DNA from 3 places in the Kurthia sp. Dielmo genome. Region 3 is predicted to be linked to each of the others. Evidence: riboswitches for the same ligand, from Rfam matches in the RefSeq annotation. Region 3 holds a riboswitch; each other region holds the start of a gene.

Region 1 (6,167 bases), on a different contig from region 3:
TTTTGGACGCGTTAAGACGATAACATGCTTCTCATATCCCTCATCAATGGCATGTTGCACTGGAATCGGGTCTGCTAATCCACCGTCATAATACGGCACGCCATTTAATTTTATTTCCGGAAACATGACCGGAATCGCACAAGTAGCACGCAACAACTGACTATCAGTATCCATCGTCTGTACGTCCATAAATTCCACTTCACCTGTAAGAGCATTTGTCACGCCCGCAAGCGCTGTGCCTTCGTAGCTACGGAATGTTTGCCAATCAAATAATTCAAGCTGATTTGGCAACACATTCCAACCAAAGTCTAACCCAAATAATGAGCGTTCTGTTAAGAAGTTTCGCATACCTACATAACGCTTATCATGTCGATACTCCGTAAAGACGCGCATCGTACGCTCAGGCTGCTTTGAAATATAGGAGCATAAATTAATTGCCCCCGCTGAAATCCCAATAATATAGGGCATCATAATCTCTTCGCGTAATAAGGCATCCAGTACACCGCTCGTATAAATGGTGCGGAATGTACCCCCTTCTAAAATCAAACTCGTTTCGTTCACTGTCGCCACTTCCCTTATTTTTCTGCCTATTTATCGTACACTAAATGTGAAAAACTGTCATATTGTTTTCGTATAAATATGCTTTTCATTTTTGTCCATCAAAAAACACTTCCAAAGCTTGCCTCCTGAAAGTGTCTTTTTCTGTTCTCTTTTTAGTTTTTCATCTATTTATAAACAGGAAGACGTTAGCGAATGATTTTCACCTTTGTCTACCCAATCATATGGCGTTTCTTGGTATACATAGTAATTTAACCAGTTTGAGAATAATAAATGCGTATGTGAACGCCATGTATTACGCGGTTTTTTCGTTGGGTCATCTTCAGGGAAATAATGTTTTGGTAGTTCTGGATTTAAGCCCCGTGCGACATCGCGCTCATACTCTAATGCTAGTGTATCCGCATCATATTCTAAATGCCCGGTCACGAGCACATGACGTTCATCTTTTGAAATCATTAAAAAAGCACCTGCTTCATCTGATTCGGATAATAATTCAATGTCTGGATGATTTTTTACCGCTTCCGTTGATATCGATGTATTACGCGAGTGCGGTGCTGGGTAAATGTCGTTAAAGCCACGAAGTAGTTTCACAGTGCTATCATATACTTCATGGTCAAAAATACCAGAGCACTTCGTTTCAAGTGGGTATTTTCCAATGCCATAATAATGATACAGTGCTGCTTGTGCGCCCCAACAAATATGCATCGTTGACGTCACATGCTCCTGTGCCCAGTCCAAAATTTCTTTATGCTCCTCCCAGAAATCGACCTCATCAAACTCAAATAATTCGATGGGTGCACCGGTGATGATCATACCATCATACCGATCTTTTTTGATTTCATGAAATGTTGAATAAAATGTTTCTAAATGTGATTTTGACACATTTTTTGACTCATGTGTTGCGGTATTTAAGAACGTGACATTCACTTGTAGTGGTGTATTTCCTAATAAACGTAACAGCTGTAATTCTGTTTTTTCTTTTTCAGGCATTAAGTTGAAAATTAAAATATTTAATGGACGAATATTTTGGCTCTTTGAGCGCTCCTCCTCCATAACGAAAATCTTCTCTTCTTTTAATCGTTCTGTTGCCGGTAAATATTGTGGAATGTTAATTGGCATGTTCCTGAACCCCCTCAAATTCGTAAAAAAAGCCCTTCTTAATAAAAATAAGAAGGGCAATTTATCCGTTTCTTATCTTCCAAGTACAAAACTTGTAGGAGTTAGCACCTTTCTACTAGTGTAGAGGTTGCTGAAGCGTCGTCGGGCCTTTTCCCTCGGCTTCTCTTGATAAGACTATGCAGTTTCAGTTATCATAGCAAAATTTCAAATACTTTGCAAACTTTTCTGAAAAAATAGAATATTATTCATAGGATACTTGTTTTTCGAGCTGGTATTTTTGAATCTTACGCACAAGTGTCGACTGATTACAGCCTAATGCCTTCGCTGTTTGACGAATGCTAGGGTATTGTCCGAGCGCCTCTTTAATCACTTTTCGCTCAAAGGCATCCACTTGATTTTTTAGTGTCTGATTCTGATCATAAATAGGCGTTTGTGTGAACGTATCATCGACCAACGGCACTGGATTATGCTGTTGATACTCCGGCTTTTGAAATTCTCGCTGAATGTATTGCAGGGTAATGGTCGACTGCTGCGTTAATAAACTAACGCGTTCAATAAAATTTTTCAGCTGACGAATATTTCCCGGCCAATAATACTGCGTAAGACGGTCGACTGCTGCTTCCTCAATCGTACGCTCAATGCTATATTTCTCCATTACTAAATGTAAAAATCGGTATGCAAGCGGTGCAATATCCTCCTTACGTTCACGCAGTGGTGGAATACGTAGCGGAATAATATTTAAACGATAAAATAAATCCTCGCGAAATTCACCGCGCTGCACCATATCATATAAATTACGATTCGTTGCGGTAATGATCCGCACATCCACTGGAATCGGTTTAATCCCTCCTACACGGGTGATTTCTGATTCTTGTAATACGCGTAGTAGCTTTACTTGTAGCGATAATGGCATCTCGCCAATTTCATCGAGGAAAAGTGTACCTCCAGAGGCAAGTTCAAAAAGACCAGGTTTCCCTGTTTTATTCGCCCCAGTAAACGCACCACCCATATAGCCAAAAAGCTCCGACTCTAATAAATTTTCTGGAATAGCACCGCAATTGACCGTAATCATCGGCTTTTGTGCACGGTGACTTCGCTGATGAATTAATTTCGTTAATTCTTCCTTACCTGCACCTGATTCCCCCGAAATAAGTACCGTCGAATCGACGTTGGCAATGCGTGTGGCTTTTTCAATCACTTGGCGCATCGCTTTAGAAACAGCAATCAAGCTCGTTGAAGATTGTTGCTTTAATGCTTCAAGTTGTTCCTTATACTGTGCACTCTGTGACTCTAAGCGTTCAATCGTGCGCTCCATGTCACGTAGTTCAGTCATTTCACGTGAATTGGCGACAACATATTCCACATTGCCCGCCTCATCAAAAATCGGTAGCGCCGTTACTAATACGACATGTCCATTGGCGAATGTTTGCACGATGTCTTCCCGCTTTTTCGATTTTAGCACTTTCATGGTCACCGACTCATTCATAATGCCGCGTTCAACAAATTCCATCACTGGTAAATAGCGCGCATCGACCTCAAACATCTTGCGATCGGCCTCATTTTGAAAAACGATAATGCCATCTGAATTACAGATTGTCAATCCATCACTAACCGAGTTCAACACATGTTCGATAAATTGCCACGATGTCGTCATCTCTTTATCGTGAATAATAAATAAATACGATGCTTCAAGTTCAATAATATGTACAAAGCAATGTTCTAAATCCAAATAGGTTTGTTGTTCTATACGGAATTGTTCAATAATCTCTGCATATTGCTGCGGTGGCTGCTCACTATTACTAGAAATCCACTGAAACTGGTGATCGGTCAAAATATACGTAATCATTTGTTTTAATTCCATCGACAATCCCCTCCGAAGCCTAGCTTAACATGAACATTGTGGAAAAAAAAGCACTTGTCCGCATGAAAAAACAGGAATCCCCCAGTAGGAATTCCTGCCATTTCCATAAGCTATTCTACATCTGCATTTCGTGTAGCATTTGCAGTCGTAAGCGTTGTTTTCTTCAGGCGCTCACGTAGGAAGAAGCTACCAACGACGAAAATAACGAGTATCGTACTCATATAAAACTGGGCCTGCAAGGATGAAATGAACATCTGACAAAGATACACACCCGCAAGCATCGCAATCGTGACATACGTTAAATACGGGAATAGCCACATTTTAATCGCAAGTGGCTCTGTTTCCATTTTTTCATACTGTTTACGGAAACGAATATGTGCGACCGCAATAAAAATATACACGATAATCATTAAGGCACCAACTGCATTACCTAAGAAGTAGAAAATAACATCTGGCGAAATAAAGTAAAGAATGGCACAAAAGTATGCGACAACCGTACTGCCAATGATTGCAAATGTTGGTGCACTGCTTTTCTTCGATAGCTTCATGAAAATCGCTGGTGCATCACCTTTTTCAGCCATACCAAGTAACATACGTGAACTTGTGAAAATCGCAGAGTTCATTACGGAAATAAGTGATGTAAAAATAACAATTTGCATTAGCTGTGCAGCCATCGGAAGACCGGCCATTTCTAAAATGTTGGCGTATGGCGCTGCTAGTAGTTCCGTGTTATTCCACGGAATAATACAAATCATAATTAATACCGAACCAACGAAGAACAATGCTAAACGATAAATAACATTATTAATAGCACGGACGATATTACGCTTTGGATCCTCTGATTCACCCGCTGCAATGGCGGCTACCTCTGCCCCGCAAATAGAGAAAATAACGAATACAATCCCTGTAAAGATTGGTAGCACACCATTTGGCGCAAAACCACCTGCCTCTTGTATAAATGCAAAGCCATTATGTTCAAACGTCGGTAACACACCAAAAATCATTAAGGCGCCGACTACTAAGAACACGATGATAGCCCCTACTTTAATAAATGCTAACCAGTATTCAAATTCACCAAATGTTTTAACGGAGTATAAATTAATGGCTGTTAGTAGTAGCGTAATCCCTACACTACCGACCCATACTGGAATCGACGGTACCCATGAATGCAGCATGCCACCAATAACGGCCGCTTCTAAACCTACAATGAACACCCAACTCGCCCAGTACAACCAACCAACTGTATAACCTGCCCAGCGGCCAATATAACGACTTGAATACGCTGCAAACGAGCCATTCTCTGGTTTTGTTGAAGCCATTTCACCAAGCATTCGCATAATGAAGACAATGATTAGACAGGCCAATATGTACGAAACGATTGTAGCTGGTCCTGTTGATATAATGTTTTTCCCTGTGCCGACGAATAGTCCTGTTCCGATAATCCCACCAATTGAAATCATCGTGATGTGACGTGTTTTTAATGTTTTGCCTAATTCTACTTGCGCCATATTCCAACACCTCCATATTTTTCCCTCACCCTTTACTATGCAATTTTCGTGCCAACTTTTAAAATCACCGAAAGCGCTGTTAGAGCTTCACTTTTAAAGCAATCCTACATTTCATTACAAGCATAAAATGCAATTTTTGTTGCAAAAACGCATCATTTTTCGCGAAAACTACCTATGTTTCAATGAGATAATTATCATCCATTGTCGTTATGTATTAAATATGCTGTTTTATACTTTATTTTTATTTTCCCCTTCTAAACAAATGACTATTTACCATATCATTACTTGAATACGTAAAAACTAACTAGCGCATTGTTTTTTATCTATTTAGATAATTGTGACATCTTTTAATTTCTTTATGCTAAACTTGTTCTATACTATACTGACAGCAAAGGATGTGCCCACCCATGAAAATTGAACGTTCCGCACTGATGACAAAATTTCCGAAAGCGATTTTTGGTGACTTAAAAAAAGCTTCAAAAGAAGCGGCTACTACCGGTCATCAAATCATTGATTTAAGTCTTGGTAGCCCTGACCTACCACCAGACGAAAAAATTCGCCAGGCATTAGCACATCATGCGCTCGCTGAGACTTCGTATGGCTATACACTAGGTGGCATTCAGGATTTCAATGAGGCCGTTGCACGCTATTATAAACGCCGCGTGGAAGTCACGCTTGATGCATCTACACAGGTCTTACAGACGATGGGCTCTCAAGAAGGTCTTGTACATTTACCGCTCGCTTTTTGTAACCCCGGTGACATTGTCTTAACGACAGATCCTGGGTATGTAGCGTATGAAGCTGGGATTCATTTAGCACAGGCTGAGCCCTATTATATGCCGTTACGTGCTGACAATGCTTTTTTACCCGATTTACAGGCAATTCCTGAGGATGTTGCACAGCGCGCGAAATTACTGATTTTAAACTTACCTGGGAACCCGGTACCTGCGATGCCTTCTATCCGCTTTTTTGATGACGTCATTGCCTTTGCAAAAAAATACAATATTATCGTGCTACACGATGCGGCCTATTCTGAATTTTATTTTGATGAAACGGCGCCAGTGTCTTTTCTACAAGCAGCTGGTGCCATCGACGTTGGGATTGAGATTAATTCGCTATCA
Region 2 (6,167 bases), on a different contig from region 3:
TCTGAAGTTGTACCATCTACTGCAGGATCTGCTTTAAATGTTGGAGCAGAAACGATTGTAAAGTCTGCTACATGGTTAGCAAGCTCTTCTTGAGAAGGACGAATGAATAATTGGTGAGCGAATAGGTTATGCCAAGCATATTCATTTACAACGCGAATTGATAAGCGAGAATCTTCATCAGCGCCAGCAAAACCTTTGAATACAAATACTTCCTCTTTTGCTTTTAAGTAATCTACTACTTTTTTATATAAGTTATCAAATACTTCTGATGAAATTGATTGGTTTACTTTCCCCCAGTCAATTTTATCTTTTGAGCAATCTTCTTCAACGAAGAATTTATCGCGAGGAGAACGACCAGTGTATTTACCAGTTAAAGCACGAACAGCACCGTCAGCAGTTAAAATTGCTTCATTACGAGATGTCGCTTTTTCTACTAATTGTGCTACTGATAATTGTTCCTTAATATTTTGACCAGCTAATAGTTCTGTTAATTCATTCGCAGTTTCTACTGAATTCATGTGTCGTACCATCCTTTTTTAAAATTTATATGTTATTTAGTATGCCTTATTGGCTTTTTTTTAATTAATTATGGAATTAGTATAACACATTAAAATCAATAGTCTACATTAATACATCATTTTTTATAAAAATTATTTAAATATGACAAAATGGTTAAAGGAAGTAAAAGGTGTTTCGAACCAGCATTATTCTGTTTTATTGTATATAACAGTTGTTGTAAATAAGTTTTTTAAGGCTCTGTATTACAACAGGTATTAAATAATTTTATTAGGTTATACTTATCCATAAAAAATATCATATATACGATTGTGTATGACCAATATTTTATAATTTTAGAGATAGCATAGGTCATGTATTTAACAGAGCTATTAAATGATTGACTTTCATAATAGAATCTATTAGTATTGGAAATTGAACGGATACTCTTATCCCGAGCTGGTGGAGGGTCAGGCCCAATGAAACCCGGCAACCTGCATGTATTTCACAGCATGCGTTGGTGCTAATCTGATGCAAGGATTTTCCTTGAACGATAAGAGTGAAAGGTGCTTACGAAATTACCCCTTTCCTCATTAAACATTATGAGAAAAGGGTTTTTTTATTTTCGATTGTCATTGCAATCGCCAATGGCACTTTCTATAATACTCGTGTAAAAGCAGCTTCGGCTGGCTGGCATCGTAGGAGAACAGCTCATTTTTTAAGTTTCTTCTATATAATAGGTGCTACACGGATAATGAGTACCGTATCTATCGAACTCGTATAGGAGGAACCCATACAATGGCTCAACGTCGACTATTTACTTCAGAAAGTGTTACAGAAGGACATCCAGATAAAATCTGTGACCAAATCTCAGATGCAATTTTAGATGCGGTTTTAGAAAAAGATCCAAATGCACGTGTTGCATGTGAAACAACTGTTACAACAGGTTTAGTACTAGTAACAGGTGAATTAACAACATCTACTTATGTAGATATGAAAGGCATCGTTCGCGATACAGTAGCTGAAATCGGCTATACTCGCGGTAAATATGGTTTCGATGCGGAAAATCTTGCTGTACTTGTTGCAGTAGGTGAACAATCACCTGACATTGCCCAAGGTGTAGACCAAGCATTAGAAGCACGTGAAGGTTCTATGTCAGATGAAGAAATTGAAGCAATCGGTGCGGGTGACCAAGGTTTAATGTTTGGTTACGCTTGTAATGAAACACCGGAACTTATGCCACTACCAATTTCTTTAGCACATAAATTATCTCGTCGTCTAACAGAAGTTCGTAAATCAGGTGAGTTAGCTTATTTACGTCCAGATGGTAAAACACAAGTAACAGTAGAATATGATGAAGAACAACATGCAGTACGCGTGGATACAATCGTTATTTCTACACAACATGATGAAGAAACAACATTAGAGCAAATTCAAGCAGATATGAAAGAGCATGTTATTAAACAAGTTGTTCCTGCTGAATTATTAGATGAACAAACAAAATACTTTATCAATCCAACAGGCCGTTTTGTCATCGGTGGACCTAAAGGGGATGCAGGTCTTACAGGACGTAAAATCATCGTAGATACTTACGGTGGTTATGCACGTCATGGTGGCGGTGCATTCTCTGGTAAAGATGCAACAAAAGTTGACCGTTCAGGCGCTTATGCTGCTCGTTACGTTGCGAAAAATATTGTTGCTTCAGGTCTTGCGGACCGTGCAGAAGTACAACTTGCTTACGCAATTGGTGTTGCACAACCGGTATCAATTTCAATTGATACATTCGGTACAGGTACGGTTTCAGAAGCTGAATTAGTAGAAGCTGTTCGCGAATTATTTGATCTACGTCCAGCAGGCATTATTAAAATGCTTGATTTACGTCGTCCAATTTACAAACAAACAGCTGCTTACGGTCACTTTGGTCGTACAGATTTAAATGTTCCTTGGGAAGAAACAAATAAAGCAGAAGCATTAAAAGCTCGTTTTAACTAATTTCTTTTTATGAGGCTAGGAAACTAGCCTTTTTTTTATGGATAAATATAGTCAGCAAAAGCGTAATACGCCTTATTATCAAATATTATTAATTGATTCATTAACTAAACAAATTATGAATGAAGACCGCTTGAATAAGGCACTTAAGGTTTCTTAAATGACAACCACCGCATTCGAATGAAAATTGCATAAGGACCGTTTAATAGATATAAAAAATCGTCTATTGATGAAGAGTAATTAGATGAAAAATGGCAAGTTAAAAATTATATTTTCGTCATTTTTGATATTGATTTAAAAAAGTGAATGATACATATGGTCATCTAGTAGGTGACCAGGCAATCAAATGGCTAACTTCATTAGCAGTACAATGGAAGCTAAAGCAAAATATTGATGTCATTCGATACGGGGGAGATGAGTTTATTTTATTAATACCGCATCGCTTAGAGGTTATTCAAGAGGATTTAGATGTTTTAAGGGAGTTTGTGATAAGTAAAGAATTTGCTATTTGAAGAACAGGGGAGAGCATTCATATGACAATTAGTATCGGTGCTTGCTATACAAATGAGGAGATGTGTACGCTAGAACAATTATTTAAGCAAGCAGATGTGGCTTTATATCAAGCAAAAGAAAATGGCCGTAACCGATTATATGTTCAAGAATATAAAAAAGAAACCTTAAAAAGGTTATAACGTTTTTAAGGTTTCTTCTATTATAATAGTGTGAATTATTACTTCGCTACACCAAGGCCAGATGTTGTGAATGTTTCTTCTAGCTTTTGAAGAGCAAGTTCTTCATCAGAGCCATCAACATTGATTGAGATTTCAGAGCCAGTTGGGACGCCAAGTGACATAACACCAAGAATTGATTTTAAGTTAACGTTTTTGCCATCAAACACAAGTGTCGTGTCTGCTTGGAATTTTGAAGCAGCTTTTACTAACTCTGCTGCTGGACGTGCGTGTAAACCTTCGGGTGCTGTAATTGTAAATTGTTTAGAAATCATATAAATTCCTCCTTAGTGGATTTTAAATAGTTGCTATAAAGGACAACCGTTCAAATATCACCACTTTTTAAATTATGTAGTGGTCTTTTAAAGAATACCATATTAAGCTTTTAGAGTGTTAATGCTATGTTAGTAACATTTGTGGCAGTTTATTAAGATAGCATCTCATTTTATAGCAATAAACTACGTTCTTTTATAAAGTCCGATCTGACCTTATAAAAGAACTAACGAATAAGTTAAAGTCAAAGTATTTGAACTTATCAAATAAAAGAAAATAAAGGATATAAAACGAATATAAAGTATCACAAAAAGTGTAAAAAGAATGGTTTTTTGAAAACGTGTACACAGAACGTTCAAAAACATTTAAAGAAAATGTGAAAATGACAATATTTCTATTTTTTTACCGTATACTTAGGTTTATAATTCAAAATGAATTGTAATGGAGGTTGATAACTTCTACGCGAAGGGTTTGTGAGCTTGGGTTTCCTAAAACTTCCTGATTTCAGGGTACATACTATCTGATTCTATGTTTTTTGATTGAACTGCAATTATAAGGGAATCGAGGTATAGGCACTGGCTTTGGGGGGGATTTAGGACACAAATTCGATCATCCTGCGCATTCACACATATTTATTTTGTACCTTACAAACTAAATATCGGGGGACACACTTCAATATCCATTCAGCATTCTACGTATGTAGAATAGTTGTTTTAGAAGGGAGTACAACATGAGAAAAAAAGTACTAATCTTGCCGATTGTTATGGCGTTTATGGCTCTAGTTTTATCTGGCTGTGAACCATTGATGGTATTTGACGCGAAAGGTCCGAACGCTCGTACACTTTCGACTACCATCTTAATTTCGATCGCTACAATGGTAATTATTCTTTTAGCTGTGTACATTATCCTTGCAGTAGTATTAGTAAAATACCGCGCAAGCAAATTACCAGCTGATTACGAACCTCCTTTTGAAGAAGGTAACCGTAAACTAGAATTCGTTTGGACAGCTATTCCAATCGTTATCGTAGCTTTCTTATCAGTTGTAACAATTTGGTCATTAGAAAAGGTTGAAAATCCACAAACAGAAGATTACGCAAATACTGAACCATTAGTAATTTATGCATCTTCTTCTGAATGGAAATGGCACTTCAGTTATCCTGAACAAAATATTGAAACAGTTAACTATGTGAACATTCCAACAGATCGCCCAATCGAATTCCGTCTATACTCTTACGGTATGATGACAAGTTTCTGGGTACCACAATTAGCAGGTCAAAAATATGCTATGAGTGACATGACTACAACAATTCACCTAGCTGCAGATGAAGCAGGTGAATACTTCGGACGTAACAGCTTATTCAACGGTCCTGGCTTCGAAGCACAACAATTCGAAGTACAAGCTATGGAACAAGCTAAATTCGACGAATGGACTCAAGATGTAAAATCTACTGAGCCTGAATTAACAGAACAAAAGTTCAACGAATTACTTAACGCAGCCCACGTTGGCCGCGAAAGCTTCTCTTCTACTCACTTATCATTCAGCCCAGCTCCAGCATCTCACCACGATATGATGAATGCAGAGTCTTACAACAAATCTAAAGCTGATCAAACTGGTAACGGTAAACTTAACATTCACCGTCATACAGACAGTCACTAAGGTTTAAAATCTGAATAATAATCTTCTCAAAAGTAGAAGCAAGAAAGGAGTCACACTAAATTGATGAGTTTTGACGCAATCGTTGCACCGTTAAGCGAGCCTATGGTCTTTGGTACCTTCATCGGTATCGTAGTAGCATCACTTGCTGTTGTAATTGGTTTAACTTACTTCAAAAAATGGGGTTGGTTATACAGTGAATGGCTAACTACAGTTGACCACAAACGTATCGGTGTAATGTATATCTTTGTAGCTATTATTATGCTATTCCGTGGTGGCGTCGACGCATTATTAATGCGTGCGCAAACTGCGATTCCTGAGAATGGCCTATTAAACTCTGCTCACTATAACGAAATCTTCACAACACACGGTCTTTTAATGATTTTGTTCGTTGCGATGCCGTTCGTTATTGGTCTTATGAACGTTGCTGTACCGCTTCAAATTGGTGCACGTGACGTAGCGTTCCCACGCTTAAACTTACTAAGCTTCTGGTTAACAGTAGCTGGTGCCATCTTAATCAACGTTTCGTTCATTTTTGGTGGATCACCAAACGCAGGTTGGACAGGGTACTTCCCATTGTCTGGTCCTGAGTACAACCCAGGTGTTGGTAATAACTACTACGCTTGGTCAATCCAAATTTCTGGTTTCGGTACGTTAATGACAGGTATTAACTTCATTACGACAATCATGAAAATGCGCGCACCTGGTATGACGCTAATGAAAATGCCAATGTTTACTTGGTCTATTTTAATCACTAGCTTAATCATCACTTGTGCGTTCCCAGTTATCACTGTAACAATGGCTATGATGACTTTAGATCGTCAATTCGGTACTAAATTCTTCGCTATGTCTGACGGTGGTATGGACATGCTTTACGCTAACTTATTCTGGGTATGGGGTCACCCTGAGGTTTACATCGTAATCCTTCCAGCATTCGGTATCTTCTCAGAAGTTATCGCTACGTTCTCACGTAAAAACTTATTTGGTTACGGCTCAATGGTAGCAGCAATGGTAGTTATTTCTACACT
Region 3 (4,691 bases):
CCAGCCGCAACGGCAACATTGGCTTTAGCAAGCAATACATCTGCAAATTCTTCGCTTGTCATACCGCTAGGAACAGGCAGCCATGCAAAGAAGCTACCCGCTGGAATGGTAATGTCCCAGCCGATTTTTGCGGCAGCCTCTTTTAAAGCATGACGACGCGATTCATAAATCGCTAGCTGCTCTGTCACACATTGCTGTGAGGAGGTTAGCGCAACAGCACCGGCATGCTGGATAGCAGGGAATAGACTGCAATAGAGATGGTCCTGAATAAGATTTAAGCCAGCAATCATGTCGCGATTTCCGACTGCAAAGCCAACGCGCCAGCCGGCCATATTATACGTTTTTGATAGCGTATAAAATTCAACACCGATCTCTTTAGCGCCCGCGGTTTGCAGGAAGCTTGGTGGACGAATGCCATCATAGCCAAGTGAACCATAGGCGAAATCATGCATCACTGCAATATCATGCTCCTTGGCTAATGCGACGGTTTCAGCGAAAAATTCGGGTGTTGCAACAGCGCCTGTCGGATTGTTTGGATAGTTGATATACAAAAGCTTTGCAGCCTGTTTTTGTGCCGGAGTTAATGCATTGTAGTCCGGTAAAAACTGATTGTCAGCCGTTAGTGGCATCGTTTCAAATTGGATATTGGCTAGGGCTACACCGGATAAATAATCAGGGTACCCTGGGTCAGGTAATAGCATTGTATCACCCTCATCTAGCATAACCATTGGCAATTCCACTAAGCCTGCTTTGGCACCGAATAAAATGGCGACTTCCGTATTAGGGTCAATATCAACATCGTATTCACGTTTATAAAATGTGGCGATTGCCTCTTTAAACTCTACTGTACCACGAAATGGTGAATATTTGTGCATGCTAGGGTCAGCGGTTGCTTGTTGCATCGCCTCAATAATATGTGTTGGTGTTGGACGGTCTGGGTTCCCTTGTCCTAAGTTAATGACATCGCGTCCTTCTGCCATTGCTTCTGCCACATTTTTTGATAGCTTCGCGAAAAATTGCTCAGGAAGTTGTTGCATCTTTTTTGATAAATTCATGTAGGTGCCTCCAAAAATAATCTATTGTATAATAGAAAGAAATATTCTGAAAATTATTCTCATAGTAGACCTTTTTCAGAAAAATGTCTATAGGTGGTGTCGTGATGAAATTAGGCTGTATTCAATTTAAAGTCGCAACAGGCGATGTAGAAAAAAACTATGCACGCGTAAATGAATTGGTACGCGAAGCACACGCAAAAGGTGCAGAACTCGTCGTTTTACCAGAGATGTGGAATTCAAGCTATGCACTGAAAAAATTAGACGAGCTAGCAGATCCAAATGGTGAGCGCGCAAAGAAATTTTTAAGTGAGCTTGCGAAGGAGTTAGGCATTCATATCGTTGGTGGCTCTGTTTCGACGAAAAAAGGCGACAAATTTTATAATACGATGCTTGTGTTTAATAAAGACGGTGAGCAGGTTGGTGAATACGACAAAGCACATTTATTCCGCTTGATGGATGAGCATTTATATTTAGCAGCGGGCTCAGGACAAAATAATTTCAAATTAGGTGACTTAGATGCGGCGGGCGTCATTTGCTATGATATTCGTTTCCCAGAATGGCTACGCCTCCATGCGCTAAACGGTGCGAAGGTCATTTTCGTTTCGGCACAGTGGCCAACACCTCGCATTGATCATTGGAAAACATTATTACAAGCGCGTGCGATTGAAAATCAATGCTTTATCGTTGCGGTAAATCGTACAAGTCATAAGCCAGAAAACTTTAACGGCAACTCAATGGTGATTGAACCGTGGGGTGAAGTATTATGGACGGGTGATGCAGAGGAAGAGCTAGCGATTGTCGATGTTGATTTTGATAAGGTCGATGAGGTACGCAAAAAAATTCCTGTGTATGATGACCGTCGCCCAGAGCTATATCAAGATATTTTGAAAAATTAAGTTTTTTCTGAAAAAATATTGACAATGGACGTAAAAAGAAATACTATTGATGACATAATCATAAAAACAACTAAATAACTAGGATTTATCAAGAGCGACGGAGGGATAGGCCCGATGATGTCCAGCAACCCCCATTATGGGAAGGTGCTAATTCCTACAGAATGTATTTCTGAAAGATAAATAGCGTTTATTATAGAAAGCGTCTTTCAGAGGAAAGGCGCTTTTTTGTTTTCTGAAAAAGTAATTTTACAAGAATAAGAGGTATGCGCATGATTGAAATAAACAATGTCTCAAAAGTATATCGAGCAAAGAAAAAAGAAGTTATCGGTGTAGATAATGTCAATCTTACAATTAATGACGGCGAAATATTCGGAATAGTCGGATATTCAGGTGCCGGGAAGAGTTCATTATTACGTTGCATCAATTTATTGGAGCAGCCAACAGATGGTGAGATTTTAGTTGATGGTCAAAATTTAATGACACTATCAGGTAAAGAACTACGGCAGGCACGCCTAAAAATCGGTATGATTTTTCAGCATTTCCACTTGATTGACCAAAAGACAGTCGGTGAAAATATTGAGTTTTCATTAAAGGCTGCGAATGTCGCAAAAGACAAACGCGAAGCACGCATTAAGGAACTACTCACAATGGTTGGGCTGTCTGATAAGAAGGACGTTTTTCCCGGTCAGCTATCAGGTGGTCAAAAGCAACGTGTAGGTATCGCAAGAGCGTTAGCGAACGAACCAACGATTTTATTATGTGATGAAGCCACATCCGCACTCGACCCGACGACAACGACAGCCATTTTAAAATTATTGAAAAAAATTAATCGTGAGCTTGGTATCACCATCGTCTTAATCACGCATGAGATGGAAGTAGTCAAAGAGATTTGTGATCGCATGGCAATTATGCAAAACGGACGTGTTGTCGAGCATGGCAGTGTGTACGATATTTTTGCCAATCCAACAAACCCATTAACGCAGGAATTTATCGGCAGTGTTGTGTCCTTTGATATTCCATCAGAAATTATGCATACATTTAATGGCACTATCGTCAAAGTATTATTTAAGGGCGATACCGCAGGGCAAGGAATTATTTCCGATATGCTACAGCAATTTGAAGTACGAGGAAATTTCCTTCACGGTACGATTGAGTACATACAAGAGCGTCCACTCGGCATCTTCATCATGGAATTAATCGGTGACGGACAAGATATTAACCGCGCCATTACGTATATGGAATCTCGCGGCGTAACAGTGGAGGTGCAGTAATATGTTTGATTTCGCTCATTTTACATCGATGCTCCCAGACATTTGGACATCCTTTGGCCAAACGCTATTAATGGTTGGCATTTCATTAGTAGTCGTACTCGTTATTGGGTTGCCACTTGGCTTATTATTATTCATCACAAGTCATGGTTTTTTCGCCGTACGTAACTCCGGCAAAAAGGTAAATCGCATCGTCAATAATGTGTTAAGTTTTGTAATTAACTTTGTGCGCTCGATTCCATACATTATTTTATTAGTCGCACTTATTCCGTTAACTAAAGTGCTTATTGGTGACACAACAGGTCCACTCGCTGTGAGTGTTTCGTTATCTGTTGCGGCCATTCCATTTTTCGCACGACTTGTCGAAACATCATTAAAAGAAATTAGTAAAGGGGTTATCGAAGCGGCAATCGCAGCAGGTGCCTCTCCTTGGTTAATCATCAAGGAAGTATTATTACCAGAAGCAAAATCAGGGATTATTCAAGGCATTACGATGACAATCATTAGCTTGATTGCGTACTCTGCGATGGCAGGTACAATCGGCGGCGGTGGTGTCGGAGACTTAGCGATTCGCTTCGGTTACTATCGCTATGACGATACGATTATGATTGCAACGATTGTTATTTTAGTTATTCTCGTTCAGGCTGTACAAATCTTGGGCGATACGATAGCAAAAAAAGTGAATAGAAAATAGGGGGATTTGAATATGAAAAAGTGGTTAGTAGCAGTTTTGTTAGTTATTGTGACCGCAGCACTTGCGGCGTGTGGTAGCGGTGACGCGAAAGATACAGACAAGGAAACAACGTCAAAAGAAATTACAATCGGTGCAACAGCCGGTCCATATAGCGATATGCTGAAAAAGGCCATTGTTCCAGGTCTTGAGGAGAAAGGCTACAAAGTAACATTAAAAGAATTCAGTGATTATATCCAACCAAACAATGCATTAGATAACGGCGATATTGATGCCAACCTATTCCAGCACTCTGTATACTTAGAAAACTTCAATAAAGAAAATGATACAAAATTAAAAGCATTAATTATCGTGCCAACAGCTCCAATGGGCTTCTTCTCTGAAAAATATAAAACGATTGATGAATTACCAGAAGGCGCTAAAATCTCAATTGCAAATGACCCATCAAACTTAGCACGTACGCTGAAATCATTAAAAGAACAAGGCTTAATCGAAATTAGCGACGATGTAGATCCATTAGTCGCGTCAACAAAAGATATTACGAAAAATCCGAAAAACTTTGAGTTTAAAGAAATCGAAGCGGCTGGCTTACCACGCGCAATCGAAACATCTGATTTAGCGGGTGTCCCAGGAAACTTCGCATTAGCAGCCAACTTAAACTTAGAAGATGCGGTATTTTTAGAAGATATGCCAGATCAATTCCGTAATGTTGTCGCAGTACGCGAGGCAGACGAGAATTCACAGTTATCAAAAGATATTAAAGCCGTAGTTGAATCAGCAG

Evidence for each region. Region 3 has a riboswitch for S-adenosylmethionine ahead of KTHG_RS00860 (methionine ABC transporter ATP-binding protein). Riboswitches for the same ligand answer to the same signal wherever they lie in the genome.
Region 1: linked by a shared signal. The riboswitch ahead of metA (homoserine O-acetyltransferase MetA) and the one ahead of KTHG_RS00860 (methionine ABC transporter ATP-binding protein) in region 3 are both predicted to bind S-adenosylmethionine.
Region 2: linked by a shared signal. The riboswitch ahead of metK (methionine adenosyltransferase) and the one ahead of KTHG_RS00860 (methionine ABC transporter ATP-binding protein) in region 3 are both predicted to bind S-adenosylmethionine.

What each region holds. Positions count from the first base shown of each region.
Region 1 covers NZ_HE578957.1:280,205-286,371, forward strand. The annotation lists gene KTHG_RS06280 (patatin-like phospholipase family protein) at 1-561, opposite strand, end outside; gene metA (homoserine O-acetyltransferase MetA) at 730-1,677, opposite strand; SAM riboswitch class I at 1,747-1,852, opposite strand; gene KTHG_RS06290 (sigma-54 interaction domain-containing protein) at 1,919-3,538, opposite strand; gene KTHG_RS06295 (amino acid permease) at 3,649-5,046, opposite strand; gene KTHG_RS06300 (aminotransferase class I/II-fold pyridoxal phosphate-dependent enzyme) at 5,454-6,167, shown strand, end outside.
Region 2 covers NZ_HE578957.1:695,776-701,942, reverse strand. The annotation lists gene pckA (phosphoenolpyruvate carboxykinase (ATP)) at 1-518, opposite strand, end outside; SAM riboswitch class I at 942-1,055, shown strand; gene metK (methionine adenosyltransferase) at 1,294-2,487, shown strand; partial or broken gene KTHG_RS21795 (GGDEF domain-containing protein) at 2,787-3,176, shown strand; gene KTHG_RS08300 (phosphocarrier protein HPr) at 3,215-3,487, opposite strand; gene qoxA (cytochrome aa3 quinol oxidase subunit II) at 4,216-5,142, shown strand; gene qoxB (cytochrome aa3 quinol oxidase subunit I) at 5,206-6,167, shown strand, end outside.
Region 3 covers NZ_HE578956.1:81,176-85,866, forward strand. The annotation lists gene KTHG_RS00850 (pyridoxal phosphate-dependent aminotransferase) at 1-1,055, opposite strand, end outside; gene KTHG_RS00855 (carbon-nitrogen family hydrolase) at 1,160-1,951, shown strand; SAM riboswitch class I at 2,034-2,134, shown strand; gene KTHG_RS00860 (methionine ABC transporter ATP-binding protein) at 2,221-3,222, shown strand; gene KTHG_RS00865 (methionine ABC transporter permease) at 3,224-3,913, shown strand; gene KTHG_RS00870 (MetQ/NlpA family ABC transporter substrate-binding protein) at 3,926-4,691, shown strand, end outside.